Regions from separate parts of the Meiothermus sp. CFH 77666 genome, predicted to be linked through region 3. Evidence: riboswitches for the same ligand, from Rfam matches in the RefSeq annotation. Region 3 holds a riboswitch; each other region holds the start of a gene.

Region 1 (7,440 bases), on a different contig from region 3:
ATGGGACTCCCTGCACTCCAGAGACGTGACTCGAGGGTACCCCAGTTTCCCTGAGCGGTCTCAGTCATGGCAAGTGCCAGCGCTCCGGAGACCTGTGGGGTGGCAAAAGAGGTACCGCGATAGAAGGCATAGCGCAAGCCTGGATAGGCTCCTGCCACTCCCTCACCCGGTGCCACCAGCTCCAACACTGTGCCTGTGCAGGAAAAGAACGACATGGTCAGAGCACTGCTCACGCTGCCCACGCTTAGCAGGAATTGCTGCCCGTTCCCGCTCCTGGCCCAGGCGGCGGGGTAGGTAATGTTACTGTCGCCGGTGTTGCCCACCGAAGCCACGATGTACCTGCCCTGTGCAGTTGCAGCGTCCACCATAGTCTTGAGCGCCGCGTTGTTTTCGGTGGTTCCCAAGGACATATTGATAATCTTTGCGTCCATATTTATGGCGTGCTGGATGCCCGAGATCACATCAGCCACCGTGCCCGCCCCATCGCCATTCAAGACCCGGATGGGCAGGATGGTGGCCCGGGGGGCCACTTGCAGGATCAGGCTGGCCACCCCGGTGCCGTGCCCGTACATGGTGCCGGCGGCCTCCTGGGGAATGCCGTCCCTATCTACAAAGTCGTTGTGTTCACCTAAAGGGGCCAGCCGACCCACAAACTGGGGGTGGGCCAGGTCAATCCCGGTGTCCAGCACCGCTACCTTGATGCCCTGCCCAAAACTGCGGGCCAGAGCCTGGGCCTGGGGCACCTTGGTCAGCATAAACTGGAAGCGGTTTTCGCTGGGGAGGGCGGGGATGGTACTGGTACCCCCCGCCCAGCTATTCCAGCCACCAGCCCAGCTATTGAAGCCTCCCGCCCAGCTATTGAACCCCCCGGCCCAGGAGTTGTAGCCCAGGGCGGTGGCCGGGGCGCGCACGGTGGCGTTGGGTTGCAGGGTGGTGTTCTGCAGCGAGACCCCCCTCCCCTGCAGGGCGGCTGCGGCCTGGCTGCTGAGCTTCAGGATGGCCTGCTCCCCTAGCCAGGCAATCACCTCGCCCCCGTAGCGCTGGGCCAGGCCTTCGGGGGTGTCACTGGCGGTGATGGGCACCGTCAGCAGGTAGCCGTTATCGCTGGCGGGCAGGGCGGTGGGTCTGGTTGGGCCACCGCAGGCTGCCAGCAGCGCGACTAGCGCAAGTACAATGGCTTGGTAGAGCCAGATATGGATGGAATGGCGTTTTTCATGCATAGGGTTCGCTCCGTAGAGTTCTTGCTAACCCCAACCTAGGCAAAAACCTCAAGGTCAAGCGCGAAAAGAACCGTTACTTGCCCCCGCAAGTAACGCCAATCCAGGAAAGCACCTATCAGAGGCACTTTCGGGGGTGGGGCGTTATGGGTGTTACGGGAAAAATGGGGTTGTATTAAGAATCAACCCCTGGTGGGTACGGGGCTGTTTGGGGGGTGTCGCTGCGCAGTTGATGGGCAGGGTGGTAGGGGTAATACCAGAACCATGTGAACCCCTTGCGGGAGAAGGTGGCGAAACCCCGCCAGTGCTATCACGCCATTGACTGCATCTGGGGTGTTGCCTGATGAGGGGGCTTTGGAGTGCCCAAACTATCCGCGTAAAGCTGGTATAACCCTGTTGTGCTAGGACGAGGGGGCGATGTGCTCGAGCACCGCCCGTACCACCCCGTCGAGGTCGAGGTGGCTGGTGTCCAGGATGATGGCATCCCTGGCAGGTGCGCTCTGTTGGTGGTCGGCCTGGTCGCGCCGGATGATTTCGGCCAGCACCGTCTCGAAGGCTGCATCCCGCTCGGGGACGCGGCGTCTGGCCCGCACTTCGGGGCTGGCGGTCAGATAAAACTTGTGTTGGGCTTGGGGAAAAACCGTGCTGCCCATATCGCGCCCGTCCACCACGAACGGAGGCGGAATTCTGCGTAGTACGTCGTTGACGTACTGCCGGATGGCCGGGCGCACGGCCACGGCAGAGACAATCTGGTCTACCTCGAGGCTGTGCAACGCCTCGCTCACCTCGTGGCCGTCCAGAAAAACCAGGTTCTGGGTGGGGGTGGGCTTGAGCTCGAGGCGGTACTTCCCCAGCTTTTGCTCGATTTCCTCGGCGGAGACGTTCTCGAGCAAACACATCAGGGCCACCGCCCGGTACAGCAGGCCGCTGGAGATGTAGGGGATGCCCAGGCGCTGGGCGACCAGCTTGGCCACGCTGGTTTTCCCCGAGGCGGAGGGGCCGTCTATGGTGATGATGCCTTGCATATGCTAGGTGCAGTGCCAGAACGCTATTGCAAAAAAGCCGGCGAGTTGCCCCATGTCTTGGGTCTCAGGTCGCAAGTCAGAAAGCGGGAGGTCACGGCACATACGAGCCTGTGATTGCCTCAGCGCATATCGGTGTGACATCTCGAGTTTGCTCGTACATTTCGACATTTGCTCAGACTCCTGGGGCTACTGCACTAAACCTTACCCGCTAGCCGCTCCAGGTCTTCCCAGAAGCTTGGAAAGCTGATGCTGGCCCACTCGGCCTCCTTCACCACCACCCCTGTGGGCAGGCCGCAGACCGCAAAGGCCATGGCGATGCGGTGGTCGTGGAAAGGCTCCACCATGCCGCCGCTCTGCACGCTACCGCCCCGAATTTTGAGCCAGTCGTGCCCCACCTCGACGGGCACGCCCAGGTTTTGCAGGTTTTTAGCGATGGCCGCTACGCGATCCGATTCCTTGACGCGGAGTTCCTCCAGGTTGGGAATAAAGGTCTCGCCCTCGGCCCAGGCTGCCGCGGCGGCCAGGATGGGCACCTCGTCCACCATCAGCGGAATCAGCCTGGGGTCTACCGATACCCCTTTGAGCGCGGACGAACGGGCTCGAATCCGGCCCACCGGTTCGCCGTCCTGCCCTTCGCTGACCTGCCAGCTCAGGTCGGCGCCCATCTCCTTGAGCACCGTGAGCAGGCCGGTGCGGGTGGGGTTGAGACCCACCCCCTCCAGGGTGAGGTCGGAGTCGGGGGTAATCAGGGCCGCCACCAGGAAAAAGGCCGCGCTGCTGAAATCGCCCGGAACGGTCAGGTCTTTGGCGGCGAACGGCTCGGCCCGGCGGGTGCGGATGAGGGGGCCCTCGAGTTCGATGGGCAGGCCATAGTGCCGGAAGACCCGCTCGGTATGGTCGCGGGTGGGGGCGGGCTCCACCACCTCGGTGTCCTCTTCGGCGAACAGACCAGCCAGCAAGACCGCACTTTTGACCTGCGCGCTGGCCACCGGAAGCTCGTAGTGGATGCCCCGCAGGCCACCGCCGCGTATGGCCAGGGGCGCCAGCTTGCCGCCCTCACGCCCCTCAATGCGGGCCCCCATCTGCCGCAGAGGAGTGGTTACCCGGCCCATGGGCCGCCGCCGCAGCGAGGCGTCACCGGTGAGCACCGTGAAGATTTCCTGCCCCGAAAGAATTCCGGCCACCAGCCGGATGAGGGTTCCGGCGTTGCCGCAGTCCAGTACGTCGGCGGGCTCGTGGAGCTTGAGACCCACCCCTTTGATGCGAAAATGCTCGCCCTGCTCGCTAATCTCGGCCCCCAACTGCCGCATGACCTGGGCTGTGGAGAGGGTGTCGCCGGCCTTGAGGGGGTAGTAGAGGGTGCTTTCGCCCTGGGCCAGGGCGCCCAGCATCAGCCCCCGGTGGGTGACCGATTTATCGCCGGGAACGCGCAGGGTACCCTTGAGGGATGCGGTAGGGGAGATGAGTCGTTCCATAAGTCCAACCGGGATTATAGCCTGTGGGGGGTCTGTGCTTACGCTTCGCAATTTGCGACTTACCCACAAGAACTCAGAAACATCAAATTCCCAGCGCGGTTAGCCGTTATAGTTTAGGTGCTATGGATGCTGCACTCAACGGCCCCGAGCCGCGCTATTGGGAGAAGATTCGCACCGTTGCAGACACGCTGCGCGAGCTCGAGGGCCCCATCATCATCGTCTCGCACGTGGATCCTGATGGCGATGCCATTGGGTCTTCACTGGGGCTGGCTCGAGCCCTCAAGGCTTTAGACAAGAAAGTGACCTGGATTGCCGACCCACCGCGTTACCTGCGTTTTCTGGTGAAGGAAGACGAATACAGCGAGCCCATTACCCATGTGCCGGAAGGCGCCACCCTGGTGGTGCTGGACTCCGCCGAACCGAGCCGGGTGGCCGGTGCGCCGGTGGAAGGGTTTGTCATCAACATTGACCACCACGGCACCAATCCCCGTTTCGGCTACCTTTCGGTAGTAGACCCTTCCAAGGCCGCCACGGCCCAGATGGTCAAGGATTTGATAGACGCGCTGGGGGTGACCTGGAACCCCGAGATCGCCACGCCGGTGCTGACCGGCCTCATTACCGATACCGGCAACTTTCGCTTTGCCAACACCACCCCCGAGGTACTCCACACCGCTGCCGAGTTGGTGGGGCATGGGGTGCATTTGGCCGAGCTGACCGACCGCTTGCAGTGGCGACCGGTTAGCTACTTTAAGGCCCTGGGGGCGGTACTCTCCACGGTGGGGTTTCACTATAACGGCCTGCTCGTCACGGCCCACATGCCCTCCGAGGTTACGGTAGAGGACTCCGACGACTTTGTGGGCATGATTCGCTATGCCGAAGGCAGCCAGATTGCAGTCTTCTTGCGCGAGCGCGAGGAGGGTATCAAGCTCAGCATCCGCAGCCGCGGCGGCGTTTCGGCCCAGGCGGTGGCGGTAAAGCTGGGAGGGGGCGGCCACGTGCCTGCGGCGGGGGCTACCCTGCGCGGGGTAACCTTGGACGAGGCCTACCGGCAGGTGCTGGCTGCTGTGGAGGCAGAACTCAAGCGGGTGGGGTACATCTGAAGTTGCGTGCTTGACCCCAAAATTGGTTTTCGTTGGCCGCAAAGCAATCCGGGGAGACTGGGGCAGTGCTGCCCTGGTGAGTTATATCAAAACCCGGATCGTCATCTTTGAGAATCGTTCCAAAGCCCCCTCATCCGACGACACCCCAGACCTAGCCATTGACCTCACTGACGTCATTCCTGCATGCCGCTGACGGGGTGTCGCCACTTTCTCCCGTCCAGGGGAGAAGGCAAGAGGTTCAGATGGATTTGGTAAAGAGGCCTCTATTTTGCCTTCACCTCTTGGTGGAAACGCTGACAGACTGCAAAAAACGGCGACTGCACGGTCAAGGAGCAAGGCGCTCCGGGCAGCCTTGACGCTGCTACTTTTAGCCCATAGCATTGCAGAGAACCTTGCCCGTTGGGGCGAGTGGTTCTTCTATCAAGAGCAGTGGAGGGAACGGCCCGACGAAGCTGCGGCAACCTGCGGGTGGCCTCGCCCATTACCGAGAAATACCCGCGCCTGGTGCCAAATCCGCCCCGGTGGTCGCTAGGCACAGCAAAGACCCCAGGGGAAAGATGGAAGAAGGGATGATGTGCCCTTCTTCAAGTAGCACTGAAGGAGGGTTTATGGATTTTGCCAGTTTAGCTGTTTTGAGTGGGCTTCCCGAACATGATCCCTACCACCCGGTGGGGGTGCCGATTTATGCCACCGCTGCCTATGGGTTTACGGATCTGGAAGATGGAGCCTATAAATTTGCCACCAACCAGGGCTACACCTACACCCGCATCCAGAACCCCACAGTAGCGGCCCTCGAGGCCCGTCTGGCTGCGCTGGAAAGCGCCGTCGGAGCGGTGTGTCTGGCCTCGGGGCAAGCTGCCAGCTTTGCTACCCTGCTGGCCCTGGTGCGCTCGGGCGATGAAATTGTGGCCAGCCCCGGTTTGTTCGGGGGCACGGTGGGGCTTTTGAACCAGGTGTTTGGGCTGATGGGTATTCGAGTGCATTTTGTGGAGCCCGAGGTGGAGGCGGTACAGGCGGTTTTGAATGAACAAACCAGGGCCGTGTTTGTGGAAGTGCTGGGGAACCCATCGCTGCAACTTCCAGACCTAGAGGGGCTTGCCCGGCTTTGCGAAGAGCGCCGGGTAGCCCTGGTGGTGGACAACACCTTTGGCGCGGTGGGGGCCCTGGCCCGCCCGCTCGAGCACGGGGCGCACGTGGTGGTGCACAGCCTGACCAAGTGGGCCAGCGGGCACGGCTCGATTCTGGGGGGAGCGGTGCTGTCGCGGGAAACCCCGCTCTGGCAGCACTACCCACAGTTCACCAACCCCGATGCCCAGGGCAAAATTCCCTGGGAGCAGTTCGGGGCGCGATGTTTTCTGGAGCGGGTGCGCCAACTGGGGCTATCGCTGGGCGGTATGGTACTTTCGCCGTTTAATGCCTACCTGCTGTTCCAGGGTTTGGAGACCCTCGAGCTGCGCATCGAGCGGGCTTGTCAAAACGCCCTGACCCTTGCCCGGTGGCTCGAGTCCCAGCCCCAGGTGGCCTGGGTGCGCTATCCGGGCCTCCCCTCCGACCCTGCCTACCCCAGGGCGGCCCAGTATCTGCGGGGTGGGTTTGGTAGCATCCTGACCTTTGGAATTCGGGGGGGGATAGAAGGAACCAGCCGTTTTCTGGCCCATCTGCGAATCATCCAGGCCCCCAACGTGGGCGATGCCCGTACCCTGGCGGTGCACCCCTGGACAACCACCCATTCCCGAATTGCCGAGCCTGCCCGTCTGGCAGCGGGGGTCAGGCCGGAGATGATCCGCCTATCGGTGGGGTTGGAAAGCCCGCACGACATCCAGCAAATGCTTGCCGAGGGCTTGCAAGCAGTGGAATGGGTAAGCCATGAAGATTAGCACCCTGCTGCAAAGCGCCAAACCCGTCATCTCCTTTGAGTTTTTTCCACCCAAAACGCCGCAGGGGGAGGTTGCGCTCTTTCGCACCCTGCACGAGTTGAAGCCCCTCAAACCTGCGTTTGTGTCCATCACCTATGGCGCTGGGGGCAGCGAGCGAAGCAAGACCGCTCAGTGGGCGGCCCGCATCCAGAACGAGGTGGGCTTGCTGGCCATGGCCCACCTGACCTGTGTGGGCAGTACCCGCGAAGAGTTGCTTTCGGTGCTGCACCAGTACGCCCAGGTGGGGGTGAAGAACATCATGGCCTTGCGGGGCGACCCACCCAAAGGTGTGCGGGAATTCCAGCCGGTGGCCGGGGGGTTTCGCTATGCCTCCGAGCTGGTTGAGCTGATTCGTTCTGAGTTCGGCGCTACCTTTGCCGTGGCGGGAGGAGGCTACCCCGAAGGACACCCGGAGGCGGTGAGCCTCGAGGCCGACCTGCAAAACCTGAAGCGCAAAGTGGATGCCGGGCTGGACTTCGTGGTGACCCAGCTCTTTTTCAACAATGCCCTGTACTTTGGTTTTGTCGAACGCGCGCGCCGGGTTGGTATCGAGGTGCCGATTGTGCCGGGCCTGATGCCCATAACCGACCTGGCCCAGATTCGCCGCTTTATGGACATGTGTGGGGCCAGTATTCCGGGGCCGCTGCTCTCCCGATTGGAGAAAGCCCAGACCCCCGAGGAGGTGCTGGAAATTGGCGTCGAACACA
Region 2 (7,440 bases), on a different contig from region 3:
ACGCTCTTGTAGTCGGCCTCGCCCAAAAAACCCTCCAGCGGCGAGTACACACCGGTGGCGATGAGCTCGAGGTCGGCGTAGCTGCGCTCGGAGAGCTCGAGGGCGGGGAAATGGGCGTATTCGCGAGGATCGGCCTGCAACAAGCGGTTGACTAGCGTTCCGCCGTGCGGGGCGATGCGCCCCTGGCTCCACTGGCTCATGGCCGAACCTCCGGTCGGTTTTTGTGGACAAGGTTTGTCAACTTTTCCATATCGTCGAGCCTTACTTCCTCTGGCTTTGCGCTTAAAGGGCCTTCTCCCCCATCCACAGCCCGCACTCGGTCTTGCCCTTGCCCTCCCAGCGGCCCGCCCGCGCGTCCTCACCAGGGCGCACCGCTCGCGTGCAGGGCCAGCAGCCGATGCTCAGGAAGCCCGAGGCGTACAGGGGGTTGACCGGCAAGTCGTGCTCGCGAGCATAGGCCTCTAGCTGCTCCCGCGTCCAGTAGGCCAGCGGGTTGATGCGCAGGCGTTCACCCTCCTCGAGGAAACCGAGGAAGGCCCGGGTCGAGGCCTGATCGCGGCTCCTGGCATTGAGCAGGGCGCTGGGCCGCTTGAGGGCCAGGTAGTCCCGCAAGGGAGCGACCTTGCGCACCGCGCAACAACCATCCGGGTCGCTGCGGTAGCGCTCTTCCCCCCAGGGTTCCTCTTCCAGGCCGGCACTGAGGGTGACGAAGCGCAGCTGTGGGTAGCGCTCCTTGAGGCGATCGCGGGTTTGCAGCGTCTGGGGGAAGTGGTAACCGGTGTCCACGAACACCACCTCGCCCGTGTATCCCGCTTTGGCGGCCAGGTCGATGAGCACGACGCCATTGAGGTTGAACCCGCTGGGCATGAGCAGATCGGGGTAATTCTCCAGTGCCCATCGAATGACGAGCATGGGATCGGTCCCCGCGTCCCAGGTATCGGGGGTTGAAGCCTTCGATGCCTTCACGCCCGCACCCGCACTTCCACACCCAGGCGCTCGAGCGCGCCCAGCAAGCGGTCGAGGCTCTCCTGGAGGCTTAGCTGATCAGTCCGCAGGTGCAGATCGGGGTTCAAGGGCGGTTCATAGGGATCGGAAACCCCGGTGAAATTGGCGATCTCTCCCCTGAGCGCCCTGGCATAAAGCCCCTTCACGTCGCGCTGAACCAGCACCTCCAGCGGCGCGTCCACGAAAACCTCGAGCTTCCTCGGAGCCTGGGAAAGCACCTCCTCGCGGGTAGCCCGGTAGGGGCTGATCGCGCTCACCAGCACGATCACGCCGTGCTTGGCTAGCAGGTTGGCCACGAAGCCGATGCGCCTTATGTTGGTGTCGCGGTCCTCTCGGCTGAAGCCAAGCCCCTTCGACAGGTGCTCGCGCACCACGTCGCCATCGAGGTGCTCGACCTTCTGGCCCGCTTCGTAGAGGTGAACCTCGAGGGCTTTTGCCAGCGTGGTCTTGCCTGCGCCGGAAAGCCCGGTAAACCAGACCACCACCCCGCTCATGCTTCGGCCCAACCCGCGTAGCTGTCCAGCAGCACCCGCCAGGCATTGCGGGCCGCCACGTCCGCTACCAGCGCCACAGCCGCCAGCACCCAGGCCGCGAAGCCGGGGTGGTGCAGCGTCACTTCCTGTTCAGAGCCGGTGCGGGCGTCGAGCCGGGTGGGGCCGAACTTCACCTCCACCGGCTGCGCCACGCCCTCGAGGTAGGCCCAGCCCGAGGCTGAATCCTCTGAAAACTCCAACTGCGCGCTCGAGCCGTGCTCGGCCCCCACCAGGCGAAGCTGGAGGCGCTTCCCCCCGTGCTGAGCATGCAGGGCAAAGGCCCGCCCGCTGCTGGCCACCGAGCCCAGAAGCTGGCCCTGATGGGCCTCGAGGTACACGTTCTCGCCGAAGATCGCCCCACCCAGCCGCCCCACGAGCCGCTTGCCATCCCAAGCAAGCTGCACGCGGTAGCTCATGCCGGAGCGCCGCACCTCGCCATGGATGCGCTGCGCGGCTGAAAAAGCCTCGAGGGATGAAGGGTGTTTTCCCAAGTTATGAACGGGTTCGTGGTTCAACAAGTTCATGGTGTGCTCCCATAGCAGACGATTCCAAGTGCCGACGGCCAGCGACGAGGCTAGGACAACAGCGCCCGGAACACGAAAGCACACGCATGATCTGAGACTTGGACATAGCTTCCAGCACAAAAACCTCCTTATCTTCCCCGGACGGTGTCCGGGCCGGAATTGGCACCTACGCAGAAACGCTTCAGATTGCTGGCTGAAAGCCCCTACGGGTTGCCGCAGCTTCGCAGGGCCGTTCCCTCCGCTGCTCTGGATAAGACCCGAGGGTGCTGCCGCACCCATCCCGACTTAAAGCCGGGATGGAAGGTAGGCTAGCATAATTGATAAAACTTGTAAACTATTGGCGACGGTGTTCATCTACCTAACTGCTTCAGTCAGGGCTGAGCTGGCGGTACTCTTGCTCCAAGGCACCCTGGGTCTCGGCCCTGCGTCCATTCAAGGCGGCTTTACCACCTTCCAGGAAGCGTTGCCGCCACTTGTATTGAGCCTGGATCGCAAAAGACCGGTGCTCTGGTAACTTGTTTTACAGATTGTTTTGAAGCCCGGTCATTGCCAAAGTTTACTTTGTACGTCACATCGAGGGGACATTCGCGTGTATCGAAATCTTTGTTGCCAGACCACTAGGTGGTCTCGCTTTGGTGAAGCATTACAAGTACGATGAGGTAACGATGCAGCTCAAACCAGGCCTGTACCAGCACTACAAGGGCAAGCACTACTGGGTGCACGGCCTGGCCCGGCATTCCGAAACCGAGGAGTGGTATGTGGTCTACGAAACCCGTTATGGCGTCGAGCCCGAAACCCTGTGGATACGTCCCCTGGCCATGTTTTTAGAAGATGTGGAAGTAGACGGCAAACCCGTACCGCGATTTCGCTACCTGGGGGAAAACTCGAGCCCCAAACAACAATGAAGTGCTTCCTGTCTTGCTACAAACACCCGCAACTTGTACAAGAAGCCTGTTCCATCACAACAGCCCGCGAATGGCCCCGCCCTCTACCATGATGGCCTGACCGGTCAGATAGCTGGCCCTGGCCGATAACAAAAAAGCCGCCACATCGGCTATCTCCTGCGGCGAGGCCATGCGGCCTGCCGGAATTTGTGTGGTCTGCTGGGCATAGGCTGCTTCCAGGCTGATGCCCTGGTTCTGGGCACGGAAAGCAAATACCTCTTCGACCCGCTCGGTAAGGGTATAGCCTGGCCCCAGGGTGTTGACCGTAATGCCTGCTGCTGCTACTTCCCTGGCGAGGGTTTTGGCATAGCCGGTCAGCGCAGCGCGAAGGGTGTTGGAAAGGGCCAGGTTCTCGATGGGTTCTTTAACGGCCAGAGAGGTAATAAAGAGGATTCGTCCGAAGTGCCGCGACTGCATCCCCGGTAGCAAGGCATTCACCAGATTCACCATCGGGTACAACAACTGCTCGGCAGCAACCTGAAAGTCCTGGGCTTTCAAATGCTGGGCTGCACCGGGCTTAGGGCCGCCCGTGTTGCCGAGAAAGAGTTCAACAGTTCCCAGACTCTGGGCCTTAGCCACCAGTCGCTCCAGTTCATCCGGTCTGGCAATATCGGCGGAAATCGCATGGGCTTCTCCACCATCCCGCTCGATTTCGCGCACCAGCTCTTGCAGTCTTTCCATGTTGCGTGCAGCAACCACCACTTTTACACCTTCCTTCGCCAAGGTAGTGGCAATGGCCCGCCCAATCCCCTGCGAAGCCCCCGTCACCAGCGCCAGTTTGCCCGCGATTCCAAGATCCATAAGCCATATTACGGAAATCGGCCAGCACAATTCCAACACCCAGGCCGTTTCTCCAGCGGGCCGATGGCTATAGTAGCGAAATATACCCGGATAGTTTTTTGAGTGGCATTCCTAATACCCCTTGTCCGGCGACACCCCATGCGCAGCTTTTGACGTCTCTGACATTTTTTCTACATGTCGCTGACGGGGTGCCGTCACCTTCTCCCGCAAGGGGAGAACAAAAGGGGGTTCAGGTTAGTTTGGTATATGCCAAAAGTCGAAAGCCCTGGTTCAGGCCATGAAATGAAACCTGAGACTTGTTATGGCTACTTCAAGGGCTTCAGATACCAGCTCAGGGTGGGACCGCTATCGCGCAGGTGCTCAAAGCCGACCCGCTCCCAGAAACGTTTGGCCTGTTCGTTATTGCCATACACCACCGCATAGAGCCGATCCATCCGGCCACGAAGCAGGGTCTCGAGCCGCTCTACAGCCGCCTTGCCCAGGCCCCGCCCTTGCAGGCTTTCGTCTATCAGCAACAGGCTGATGGTAGCCGAGTGCAGATCGGGGTAGGCCACCTTATAGTCCAGAAAACCCACCACTCGGTCTTCACGCTGCAACAACACGGCCTGCCGCCGGGTATCGTGGCGCAGGGTCTCGAGCTCGCGCCGAATATCGTTGAGGGTGGGCGTGTCACCCCCAATCAGGGCAATGTAGGTGGGACAATTCAAGTACAGATTATGCACAACAGAAGCCGAATCGGCGTTGACGGGCAGGAAGTCGAGTTGCACAGAGACTTTCATGATCTGCCCTGATTGTATCTGCCCACATTTGATTTGGGTGTAATTTGCAACCCAGCGCTTGTGTCTATCGTCACATAATAACTGCATCTTGGACGCAAAAATGCTAGTTTTTCAAGGCGGGATCAGGCTCTTATCATTTGCCTGAGGATCGTCGTTTCAACCCCTCACCCGGCGACAGCGGTGACCGCCAGAATTGTTTTATTGGGCAAAAGGAGCACCAAACCAGCCGGCGCTGTCGCCACCCTCTCCCGCAAGGAAAGGGGAAAACGATAAAAGCCTGAAGGCGGGATGAAATTCTTTGCATACGCGAGGGCTTCGGTGACACCAGTCCTTGTCGTGGCCGTGACCGCCCGTTCAGGCGGGCAGTGTTTTGTCCAGGACGAAGACTGCTCCATTTCACGAGACTATCCCGCAATAAAAACCCTCGGTTGCCCGAGGGTGCAAAAAGCTCCAAAAACTGGACTAAAAACGCTTGGCCGCTTCCACCACACTTACATTAGCGGCCTGGGGACCTTTACCATTCTTGCCCGGCTCAATCTCGAAGGTCACCACATCGCCTTCGTTCAGGGTGCGGAAGCCACGGGACTGGATAGCACTGTAGTGAACAAATACGTCCGGCTCTCCTTCTTCACGCTGAATAAAGCCATAGCCCTTTTCCGCATTGAACCACTTCACTTTGCCTTTTTGCATACTGCTCCTTATCACGGGCAACCCTGCTACAGTGCTAACCCGGCCCAGGACCAAGGCGCTGAACTACCCAACATTCATCTGCCCGCTCCTTCTGCCACGAAATGAGCCTTTTCGTAGCCAGGGCTGCGGGCAAAACAACATGGGCCACCTCAGAAAACTCCCAGACGCCTCAAGATAGCACCCCGAGGCGCTTGGTGTCTACCATATCCAGCAAAGCCGGGAGCCTGCGCTCCCGGACTAAAGACGGCCTCAAAAATTTTTAGGCTTGCTTGCTCTGAATGAAGTTAATCGCATCCTGCACGGTGCGAATCTTTTCTGCGTCCTCATCGGAGATTTCCAGGCCGAACTTGTCCTCCAGGCCCATGATGAGTTCAACCGTATCGAGGCTGTCCGCGCCCAGGTCTTCGATAAAGCGGGCTTCGGGAACTACTTTGTCTGCATCTACGCCGAGTTTGTCTACGATTACTTCTTTTACATCGTCCAGGATAGCCATGCTTCAACCTCCATCGGTCAGGGTGGGTACTACCGTGCGGGATTCTACCACATCAAAACCAGCGTCGGGGCTTTGTGCCGTTGGGCTCGAGGTTTAGTGTGGGGTCATGCCCCCGTCTACGCAAAGAGTCTGCCCATTAATGTAAGCTGCGTCGTCCGAGGCCAGGAAAGCCACTGCCTTGGCCACCTCCTCGGGCCGGCCCAGGCGTCCGGCGGGAATCTGTTTCAGGTATTCAGCCACCACGTTCTCGGGCAGGCTGGCGGTCATGTCCGACTCAATGAACCCTGGCGCCACCGCGTTAACGGTGATGCCGCGGGTGGCGTACTCTTTGGCCACCGACCTGGTAAAGCCAATCATGCCGGCCTTGGCCGCCACATAGTTGGCCTGACCAGGGTTGCCCAGAATGCCCACCACGCTGCTGATGTTGATCACCCGGCCCCACCTGGCCCGCATCATGAGTTTGATGGCCTCGCGGGTGGTGTGGAAGATGGCGCTCAGGTTGGTGGCAATTACCGTGTCCCAGTCTTCGTCTTTCATGCGAATTAGCAGGGTGTCGCGGGTGATGCCGGCGTTGTTGACCAGAACCTCGAGGCCCCCCAGGGCCGCATTGGCATCCGCCACGAGTTTCTGAGCGGCCTGCGGGCTGCTCAGGTCGGCCCCCAGAACCACCACCTGGCTTGCACCAAGCTCCCGGGCTTCGGCAGCCGTAGCCTCGGCAGCCGCCTGGTTGCCCGCATAGTGTACGGCCAGCGCATAACCCCGGCGGGCCAGTTCCAGTGCGATGGCCTTACCGATTCCTCTCGAAGAACCCGTTACCAGCGCTTTTCGCATCGTTCCTCCAATCCTCTTTGGCCCAACAAACACCAGCTCTGGCTGTCATTTGTAGGCACATGTCGCAGGTCTCATGTCTCAAGTCAGGCAATCCAAAAAAAGTGTCTGCTGCATGCCAGGGGCCTACCCGACCACGGCCAGGTACTCGGCAATCTCCGCCGGGTTGGTGAGGCTGCGGGCTTCGACCCCTTCCAGCGTCCGTGCCACCAGGCCGGTCAAGACCTTGCCGGAGCCGAACTCGAGGTAGGTCTTGACCCCCTGCTCCTTCAAATGCTGCAAAATTTCCACCCAGCGCACTGCATGGGTAATCTGCTCCAGGAGCAGTTCCCGAATCAGGGCGGGGCGGGTCTCGGGCTGGGCCAGTACATTGGAATAAACCGGAAAGCGGGGCGGATGCAGCTCCACCTGGAACAAATCGGCGTGCAGACGCTCCCGCGCAGGCCGCATCAACGAGGAGTGAAAGGGCGCTGAAACGGGCAGGGCAACTACCCGGGCCCGGTGACCCTTCAGCACCTCGGTGGCCCGGGCCACCCCCTCGGCGGTTCCGGAGATAACGGTTTGCTCAGGCGAGTTGTAGTTGGCAACCTCCACCCCGGCAATACCTGCGGTCAGTTCCTGAAGGGTCTGGGCCGGCACCTTGAGCACCGCCGCCATGGCCCCCACCCCCACCGGCACGGCCTCCTGCATGTACTCGCCCCGCTTGCGCACCAGGCGCAACCCATCTTCCAGGCTCAGGGTTCCGGCGGCCACATGGGCGGTCCACTCGCCTAAGCTGTGGCCCGCGGCAAAGTCGGGGAGGGTTCCGCCCGCTTCCAGATAGGCTTGAAAAGCCGCATAACC
Region 3 (7,440 bases):
GCAGCAAGCGGTCAGGCCGATTAGAGTGCTCTTCACATATTTTGAGCCATCCGGCTCCAAGAAAACCTTCGCCTGACCACAACAGTGGCCGTCTGTTGAACAGGGCGTATCCCAAAATCGACCCAAACCGCAAATCCCTCAACCCCCTTGGGGGCTGTCATCAATAAGTAGTCATGCTCTAGCAGAAAAACCGTTTGTGCCGTAGGAGCTTCGTCAAATCATTTCAACCCAAGCCTCGAGGTCGTACACAATACCCCACTTACGCTGCTCGTTGTGCGCTGCGAGATTCGGCATTCGCTAAGCAAATCACATCAAGTGAGGCTACGTTGCGGGTTGGTTTTGACTTTGGTTGAATCATGGACACACCCTGCTTAGCACTACGGGTTGACAGAATTCCCCCATCTCTCTACACTCACTGATATCCGCGCCGGGGCGCGGCCACAACCAAAAAGTTCTTTTATCCAGAGCGGCGGAGGGATTCGGCCCTGCGAAGTCGCAGCAACCCACAAAAAAGCCTTTGCTCATCACCAAGGGCCTTTTTGTACGGTGCTAATTCCGGCTCGACTGCTGAATGTTGTAGGCACACAACGTTCGAAACTTGGCATAGTTTGGCAGTCGAGAAAGATAAGAGAAGGGAATGCACGGATCGTGACCCCCTTCCAGCCATAAAAGAACGCCTGGTAGGGGGTTTTGCTTTCAGGCAAAACTCCTACCGAAAGCGCCCCAAATTCACGCGGTAGGAGAGCAGTATGTCGCAAAAACACCGCTTCGAAACCCTTCAACTGCACGCAGGCTACAGCCCCGACCCCACCACCGGCGCCCGCCAGGTGCCCATCTATGCCACTACCTCGTACCAGTTCAAGGATGCCGACCATGCGGCTCGGCTTTTTGCCCTGCAGGAGTTCGGCAACATCTACACCCGCATCATGAACCCCACCACCGATGTGCTGGAAAAGCGCATTGCTGCCCTGGAGGGGGGCGTGGCCGCCCTGGCTACCAGCTCGGGCCATGCGGCGCAGTTTTTAGCCATTACCAACATTGCCCAGGCCGGCGACAACTTTGTGTCCACCCCTAACCTGTATGGCGGCAGCATCAATCAGTTCAAGGTCACGCTGCCCCGCCTGGGGATCGAGAGCCGTTTTACCGATAGCGCCGAGAGCGTGGAGGACTTTATCCGTCTTTCGGACGACAGAACCCGCTTCTGGTACCTGGAGTCGCTGGGCAACCCGGCCCTCAACATCCCCGACTTTGAGCTGATTGCCCAGGCCGCCCAGGAACGAGGCATTGCCCTCTTTGTGGATAACACCTTTGGGCACGGTGGCTACCTCTTCCGCCCGATTGAGTGGGGGGCCAACGTGGTGACCCATTCCGGCACCAAATGGATCGGGGGACATGGCGCGGCCATTGCGGGCCTGATTGTGGACGGAGGCAATTTTGACTGGGGTAACGGGCGCTACCCGCTGGTTACCGAGCCGCAACCGGGTTACCACGGCCTCGAGCTGCACAAGGCTCTGGGCAACCTGGCCTTCATTATCAAGGCCCGCATAGACGGCCTGCGCGACCAGGGGCAGTGCCTGGGGCCATTTGAAGCCTTCCTGTTGCTGCTGGGCCTCGAGACCCTCTCGCTACGCTCAGAGCGCCACGTGGAAAACACCCTGGCCCTGGCCCACTGGCTGCGCGAGCAGGACGAGGTGGCCTGGGTCAACTACCCTGGCCTCGACGATCACCCCAGCTACGCCAAAGCCCAGAAGTACTTCAAGGGCAGGCCGGGCTCGGTGCTTACCTTTGGGCTTAAGGCGGGTTACGAGGCCGCTAAAAACTTCATCAACCGACTCGAGCTGGTATCGCACCTGGCCAACGTAGGCGATACCCGCACCCTGGCCATCCACCCGGCCTCCACCACGCACTCCCAACTCTCCCCCGAAGAGCAGGCCCGTGCAGGCGTGAACCCCGAGCTGGTGCGGCTCAGTGTGGGCTTGGAAGCCCTGGACGACCTCAAGGCCGACCTCAAGCAAGCCCTGACTGCCAGGGTGGGTGTCTGAACCAAAGTCAAGCTCGCTGGAGCCATACATGACCGACCTCCTGATTCAAGAAGCCTGGGGCGACCACGAGGCCCTGTTGATCAAGCCCCCCAAAAGCCGGGGGCGGGTGCCCCCTCCGGTGCCGGCCCAGGCCCTGGTTGCGGGTGGGTTCCGCCTCGAGTATGGGGGTATCCTGCCCGAGCTGCGCTTGCGATATGAAACCTACGGCCAGCTCAACTTCGACCGCAGCAATGCCGTGCTGGTGTTCCACGCCTGGACCGGCTCAGCACACCTGGCCGGCACCTACACCCAGGAAACCCTCAGCAGCCTGCCCAGGCTTGACCAGGCTTTTGGGCCCGATGGCTGGTGGGACGAGCTGGCCGGGCCGGGCCGGATGCTCGATACCGAAAAGTATTTCGTCATCTGCGCCAACCACATCGGCAGTTGTTACGGCTCTACCGGCCCCCTTTCCCTCAACCCGGAGACCGGGCAGCCCTATGGCCCCGACTTCCCCAAACTGACCGTGCGCGACCTGGCCCGCGCGCAGGCCCGGCTGCTGGATTTTTTGGGCATCGAGAAAGTGACCCTTTTGGGGGGCAGCTTAGGGGGCATGGTGGCCCTCGAGTTTGCCCTGCTCTATCCGCAGCGTGTGCATAAGCTGGTGGTGCTGGCAGCTCCAGCGGTACACAGCCCCTGGGCCCGCGCCTTCAACCGGCTCTCGAGGGAGGCGGTGCTATCCGACCCCGGCTACCAGGGGGGGTACTACGCCGAGCAGCCCCTGGGCTTGCAGCTTGGCCGGGCCATTGCCATGCTTTCCTTCCGCTCGCCCGAATCCTTCCGGCTGCGCTGGCAGCATCACCCTGAGCGCGGCGAAAGCTACGTGCTGTACCAGGGGGAGAAGTTCGCCAAGCGGTTTGATGCAAATGCTTACCTGGTGCTCTCCGAGGTGATGGACACCCACGACGTGGGCCGGGGGCGGGGGGGCATTGCGGCAGCTCTGGCCCAGCTCAGGAAGATTCCCAGCTTGTTTGTGGGCATTAATTCCGACGTCCTATACACCGCCCAGGAGGTTCGGGAGATGGCCGCCCTGAGTGGCGGCATCTACCGCGAAATTCATAGCCCCCACGGCCACGACGCATTCTTAATCGAGACCGACCAGGTTGAGCGCATTCTGGGCGATTTCCTGTGATCGTACGATGGGTTGTGCAATGTGAGTATAGCCTTGCAAGCCATGAATACTGGTGAGGTGCGCGAGTAAGTACAGCGTCGTAGAGATGTCCGTACACCTCCGGGTTTCCGGGAGGGATTGACATAGAGCCCCCTCCCTACCACGTAGGGAGGGTGGGGGAGGGTATTGGGTGAGGCCCCCAACCACCAGGTTACGCAAAGTCGCTGCTCAGCAACCCCACCTAACCTCTCCCACACGGTAGGGGAGGAACGAAAAGGTTTCTGCTACGGCTTTTGCAAGAGCGTACTGCATAGTTCGTGCTGCAATGGACACTTTGTACGGGTATTTATACGACTTTGTAATCAAGGGTCTAAATCTTTTTCTTGTACCCTCTGATCAAAGATTGCTTTTCTAAGGTTTAGGCTACCAATCCACAGCAAACAAAGTACGCTTGCAAAGAACAGTAAATAGTTCACTACGATATTTTCAGTGATCACCACAAACCGAACTGTGTTGACGGCAAAATGCAGCAGTATTGCCCACACCAACCCCATTCGCATAATAACTGCCAAGAGAGATAAACCAGTAGCAAAGCTGCTCAGGGGTAAAAACAACAGAATAAGTGGATGATTGGCAATTTCAACGGTTCTTCCAGACAGGTGTGCAACACCGAAAAGAAAGGAATTGAGCCAAACACCCACAAGGGTTAGCGATGCAAATAGCTGGTAAAAACCGCCTCTGGCAAGTTCTTCAACAGATGAGTGGAGTAATACGTGCCAAGCAAGGGGTTTAGCGATTACTGTAGCAAGTGCGCCTTCTGATACGGTGTTCTCTACAAGTCTCTTAGCCATAAAGGACGACAACCCGTCCAGAAACCACACAAAAATCAGCAGTAAGGCACCACTCAGCGTGGGACGACGGAATATGGGAAACAGTAGCTTGCTATCCTTGAGAAAGAAGCTATACCCCCAGAAAACGAATAATCCGATGGCCAAGTATAACCAAAATGTCACTTCCGCAAATTGAGCTATCCTCCCTGCAATAGTTGTGTCCATACAAATGAAGCAACTAGCCCGTGCAATTGCACGGGCTGCAACAACTACCGCATTCCCTCCCATCCTCCCGAAGGCGCAGTCCAGGAGCCGGGTCTGAATCCGTGTGGATCCTCTACTATCATCATGAATATTTCCGGGTCATCCCGACGTGCATTATAGCGGGGTTCTACAGGCTGTCCTTGGTGTAACGAATCGATTACATCTTTTGGATACCCATAATCGTTAATCCGGACATCATAAACTCGAGTTCTGGGGTACGAACCGCCTCCGCCCCCGCCAGCACAAACCTCCAGGATGGAGTGATGGTTCGACCCATCTGTAATCCAGCAGCCGCCAACGGTTTCCTGCATCTCACCCTCTGACAACTCCCGAAGTTTCATTCCTGCCTCCTTTTGGCCTGGTTATGGGTTTCTTGTGATAGCTATCCTTACTCTTGCTCCACGGGCGGCCTGAGCCAGGGTGAGGGTTCCTCGAGCTGCATAGCCAGCCAGGGCAGGCTGAGAGGCTGCATCGCGCCGCCAACGTTCTGTTTTGCTTGCTCCATGCTAGGCTCCCGCAACACTGGTTTCACCTCCTTTCTAAAAGGCAGGGTAGCAGAGTGAACTAGGGGTTGAGAAGGGAAAAACTCCCGGGTGTTTTTCCCTTGACATCTGAGGAGGTTTTTGTTAATACGCTAACACTCCTCAAACATCTCATCCTGTGCTACAATCCCTCTCAGCAGCTTGAAGCTTCAGGGTGCATATTGCATTTGTGTGTAAAAATGTGATATGCTAACGGACGTGTTTTGTGGCCTGCACCCCCGGTGTGTTCCACAAAAAGCGTAAGAATCAGCCGCCGCAGGGAATCTTTTCGCCTGCGGAAGAACCCTGTTAGCTTACGAAAACCCCACACAAGGCCCAGAGCAAGCTGTATCCGTACCCGCGAAGTGCGGAGAAGAGCCCACGGGTTATGAGGTGTTTTGATGAAGATAGAGCGGTTTGGCAAGATTACAGAAGTTATTCCCCTTCCTCCCCTCACCGAAATCCAGGTTGACTCGTTTAACAAAGCCTTGCAGGCCAATGTTCCTCCCGCTAAGCGCGAGGCCATTGGTCTACAAGCTGCTTTCAAAGAGACCTTTCCCATCGAAGAAGGTGAGAAGGGGCGGGGGCTGGTGCTCGATTTCCTCGAGTACCGCCTGGGCGAGCCGCCCTTTGATCAGGACGAGTGCCGCGAGAAAGACCTGACCTACCAGGCCCCCCTGTACGCCAAGCTACTGCTGGTGCACAAGGACACCGGCTTGCTCAAAGAAGATGAGGTATTCCTGGGCGACCTCCCGCTCATGACCGAAGACGGCTCGTTTATCGTCAACGGGGCGGATCGGGTGATCGTTTCCCAGATCCACCGCTCGCCGGGGGTGTACTTTACCGCCGACCAGACCCGGCCCGGCAAATATGTGGCTTCGGTGATTCCCCTGCCCAAGCGCGGCCCCTGGATCGACCTCGAGTTCGAGCAGTCCGGCGTGGTGGTAATGAAGGTCAACAAAAAGAAGTTCCCCCTGGCGCTACTTCTGCGTGTGCTGGGCTTTACCCCAGAAAGCCTCAGCAAGGAACTCTCGGCCTATCCCGACCTGCTTCCGGGCCTGCTGGATGCCCAGTACCGTGGCAACAAAGCCCTCGAGATGGGCGTGGACGAAGCCTTGCTCAAACTCTTCACTGAGCTGCGCCCCGGCGACCCACCCAAGCGGGACAAAGCCATTACCTACCTGCACTCGCTACTCTCTGACCCGCGCCGCTACGACCTGGGCGAAGCAGGCAAGTACAAGGCCCAGCAAAAACTGGGCATTCAGCTTTCGGGCCGCATGCTCATCAAGTTTGAGAACGGCGAGTTCAAAGATGAAGGCCTGCTGCCGGTGCTCAAATACCTCTTCGCCCTGCAAAGCGGCGAGCCTGGCTACGAGTACGACGACATTGACCACCTGGGCAACCGCCGGATCCGCACTGTAGGCGAGCTACTGGCCGACCAGTTCCGAGTGGGGCTTTCGCGGCTGGCGCGTGGGGTGCGCGAGCGCATGTTGCTCGGCACCCCCGAAAGCGCCACCCCGGCAAAGCTGGTCAACAACCGTCCTCTGGTAGCCGCCATCCGCGAGTTCTTTGGACGCAGCCAGCTCAGCCAGTTCAAAGATCAGACCAACCCCCTCTCGGAGCTTCGCCACAAGCGGCGCATTTCCGCGCTGGGGCCGGGCGGTCTGACCCGCGAACGGGCGGGTTTCGACGTGCGCGACGTGCACCGCACCCACTACGGTCGCATCTGCCCCATCGAAACGCCCGAAGGCGCCAACATCGGTCTGATCTCCTCGCTGGCTTCGTTTGGCCGCATCAACGACCTAGGCTTTATTCTGACCCCCTACCGCAAGGTGGAAAACGGCCGGGTGACCGACAAGGTGGATTTCATGACCGCCACCGAGGAAGACCGCTATGCCATTGCCCAGGCCAACACCCCACTTAAGCCAGATGGGCATTTCGACACCCAGCAGGTGGTGGTGCGTAAGAAGGGCGAGCCCATCGTGATGCGTCCTGAAGAAGTGGAGTACATGGACGTCTCGCCCAAGCAGATTTTCTCGGTCAACACCAACCTGATTCCCTTCCTCGAGCACGACGACGCCAACCGCGCCCTGATGGGCTCCAACATGCAAGCCCAGGCGGTGCCCCTGCTGCGGGCCCAGAGCCCGGTGGTCATGACCGGCGTGGAGGAGCGGGTGGTGCGCGACTCCCTCACCTCGCTCTACTCCAGTGTGGATGGCGTGGTGGAGTATGTGGATGGCACCAAGATTGCCGTGCGCGGCGATGACAAGGGGCTATACGAGTTCAACCTGCGCCGTTTTACCCGCTCCAACCAGGGAACCGCACTTGACCAGCGTCCCCGGGTCTCCAAGGGTCAGCGGGTTAGGAAAGGCGACCTGCTCGCCGACGGCCCTGCCTCCGACGAAGGACGGCTGGCCCTGGGGCAAAACGTGCTGCTGGCCATTATGCCTTTCGATGGCTACAACTACGAAGACGCTATCGTCATCTCAGAAGACCTTTTGCGCCGCGATTTTTACACCTCGGTTCATATCGAGCGCTACGAGATCGAGGCCCGCGATACCAAGCTCGGCCCCGAGCGTGTTACCCGCGACATCCCCAACCTCTCGGAAGCTGCCCTGCGCGACCTCGACGAAGAC

The links. Region 3 has a riboswitch for S-adenosylmethionine ahead of J3L12_RS01205 (PLP-dependent transferase). Riboswitches for the same ligand answer to the same signal wherever they lie in the genome.
Region 1: another riboswitch for S-adenosylmethionine. It lies ahead of J3L12_RS01815 (aminotransferase class I/II-fold pyridoxal phosphate-dependent enzyme); the one in region 3 lies ahead of J3L12_RS01205 (PLP-dependent transferase).
Region 2: another riboswitch for S-adenosylmethionine. It lies ahead of J3L12_RS13130 (hypothetical protein); the one in region 3 lies ahead of J3L12_RS01205 (PLP-dependent transferase).

Annotation. Positions count from the first base shown of each region.
Region 1 covers NZ_JAGDFV010000002.1:52,948-60,387, forward strand. Annotated here, with positions in the region: gene J3L12_RS01795 (S8 family serine peptidase) at 1-1,220, opposite strand, end outside; gene cmk ((d)CMP kinase) at 1,619-2,242, opposite strand; gene aroA (3-phosphoshikimate 1-carboxyvinyltransferase) at 2,437-3,717, opposite strand; gene J3L12_RS01810 (bifunctional oligoribonuclease/PAP phosphatase NrnA) at 3,840-4,817, shown strand; SAM riboswitch class I at 5,232-5,381, shown strand; gene J3L12_RS01815 (aminotransferase class I/II-fold pyridoxal phosphate-dependent enzyme) at 5,426-6,694, shown strand; gene metF (methylenetetrahydrofolate reductase [NAD(P)H]) at 6,684-7,440, shown strand, end outside.
Region 2 covers NZ_JAGDFV010000027.1:22,662-30,101, forward strand. Annotated here, with positions in the region: gene sat (sulfate adenylyltransferase) at 1-200, opposite strand, end outside; gene J3L12_RS13120 (phosphoadenylyl-sulfate reductase) at 283-912, opposite strand; gene cysC (adenylyl-sulfate kinase) at 963-1,499, opposite strand; gene J3L12_RS13130 (hypothetical protein) at 1,496-2,062, opposite strand; SAM riboswitch class I at 2,188-2,319, opposite strand; gene J3L12_RS13135 (DUF1653 domain-containing protein) at 2,728-2,967, shown strand; gene J3L12_RS13140 (SDR family oxidoreductase) at 3,022-3,807, opposite strand; gene J3L12_RS13145 (GNAT family N-acetyltransferase) at 4,113-4,586, opposite strand; gene J3L12_RS13150 (cold-shock protein) at 5,049-5,276, opposite strand; gene acpP (acyl carrier protein) at 5,536-5,769, opposite strand; gene fabG (3-oxoacyl-[acyl-carrier-protein] reductase) at 5,863-6,600, opposite strand; gene fabD (ACP S-malonyltransferase) at 6,724-7,440, opposite strand, start outside.
Region 3 covers NZ_JAGDFV010000001.1:259,079-266,518, reverse strand. Annotated here, with positions in the region: gene J3L12_RS01210 (nucleotidyltransferase family protein) at 1-24, shown strand, start outside; SAM riboswitch class I at 455-631, shown strand; gene J3L12_RS01205 (PLP-dependent transferase) at 750-2,042, shown strand; gene metX (homoserine O-acetyltransferase) at 2,071-3,210, shown strand; gene J3L12_RS01195 (hypothetical protein) at 3,552-4,244, opposite strand; gene J3L12_RS01190 (DNA-directed RNA polymerase subunit beta) at 5,206-7,440, shown strand, end outside.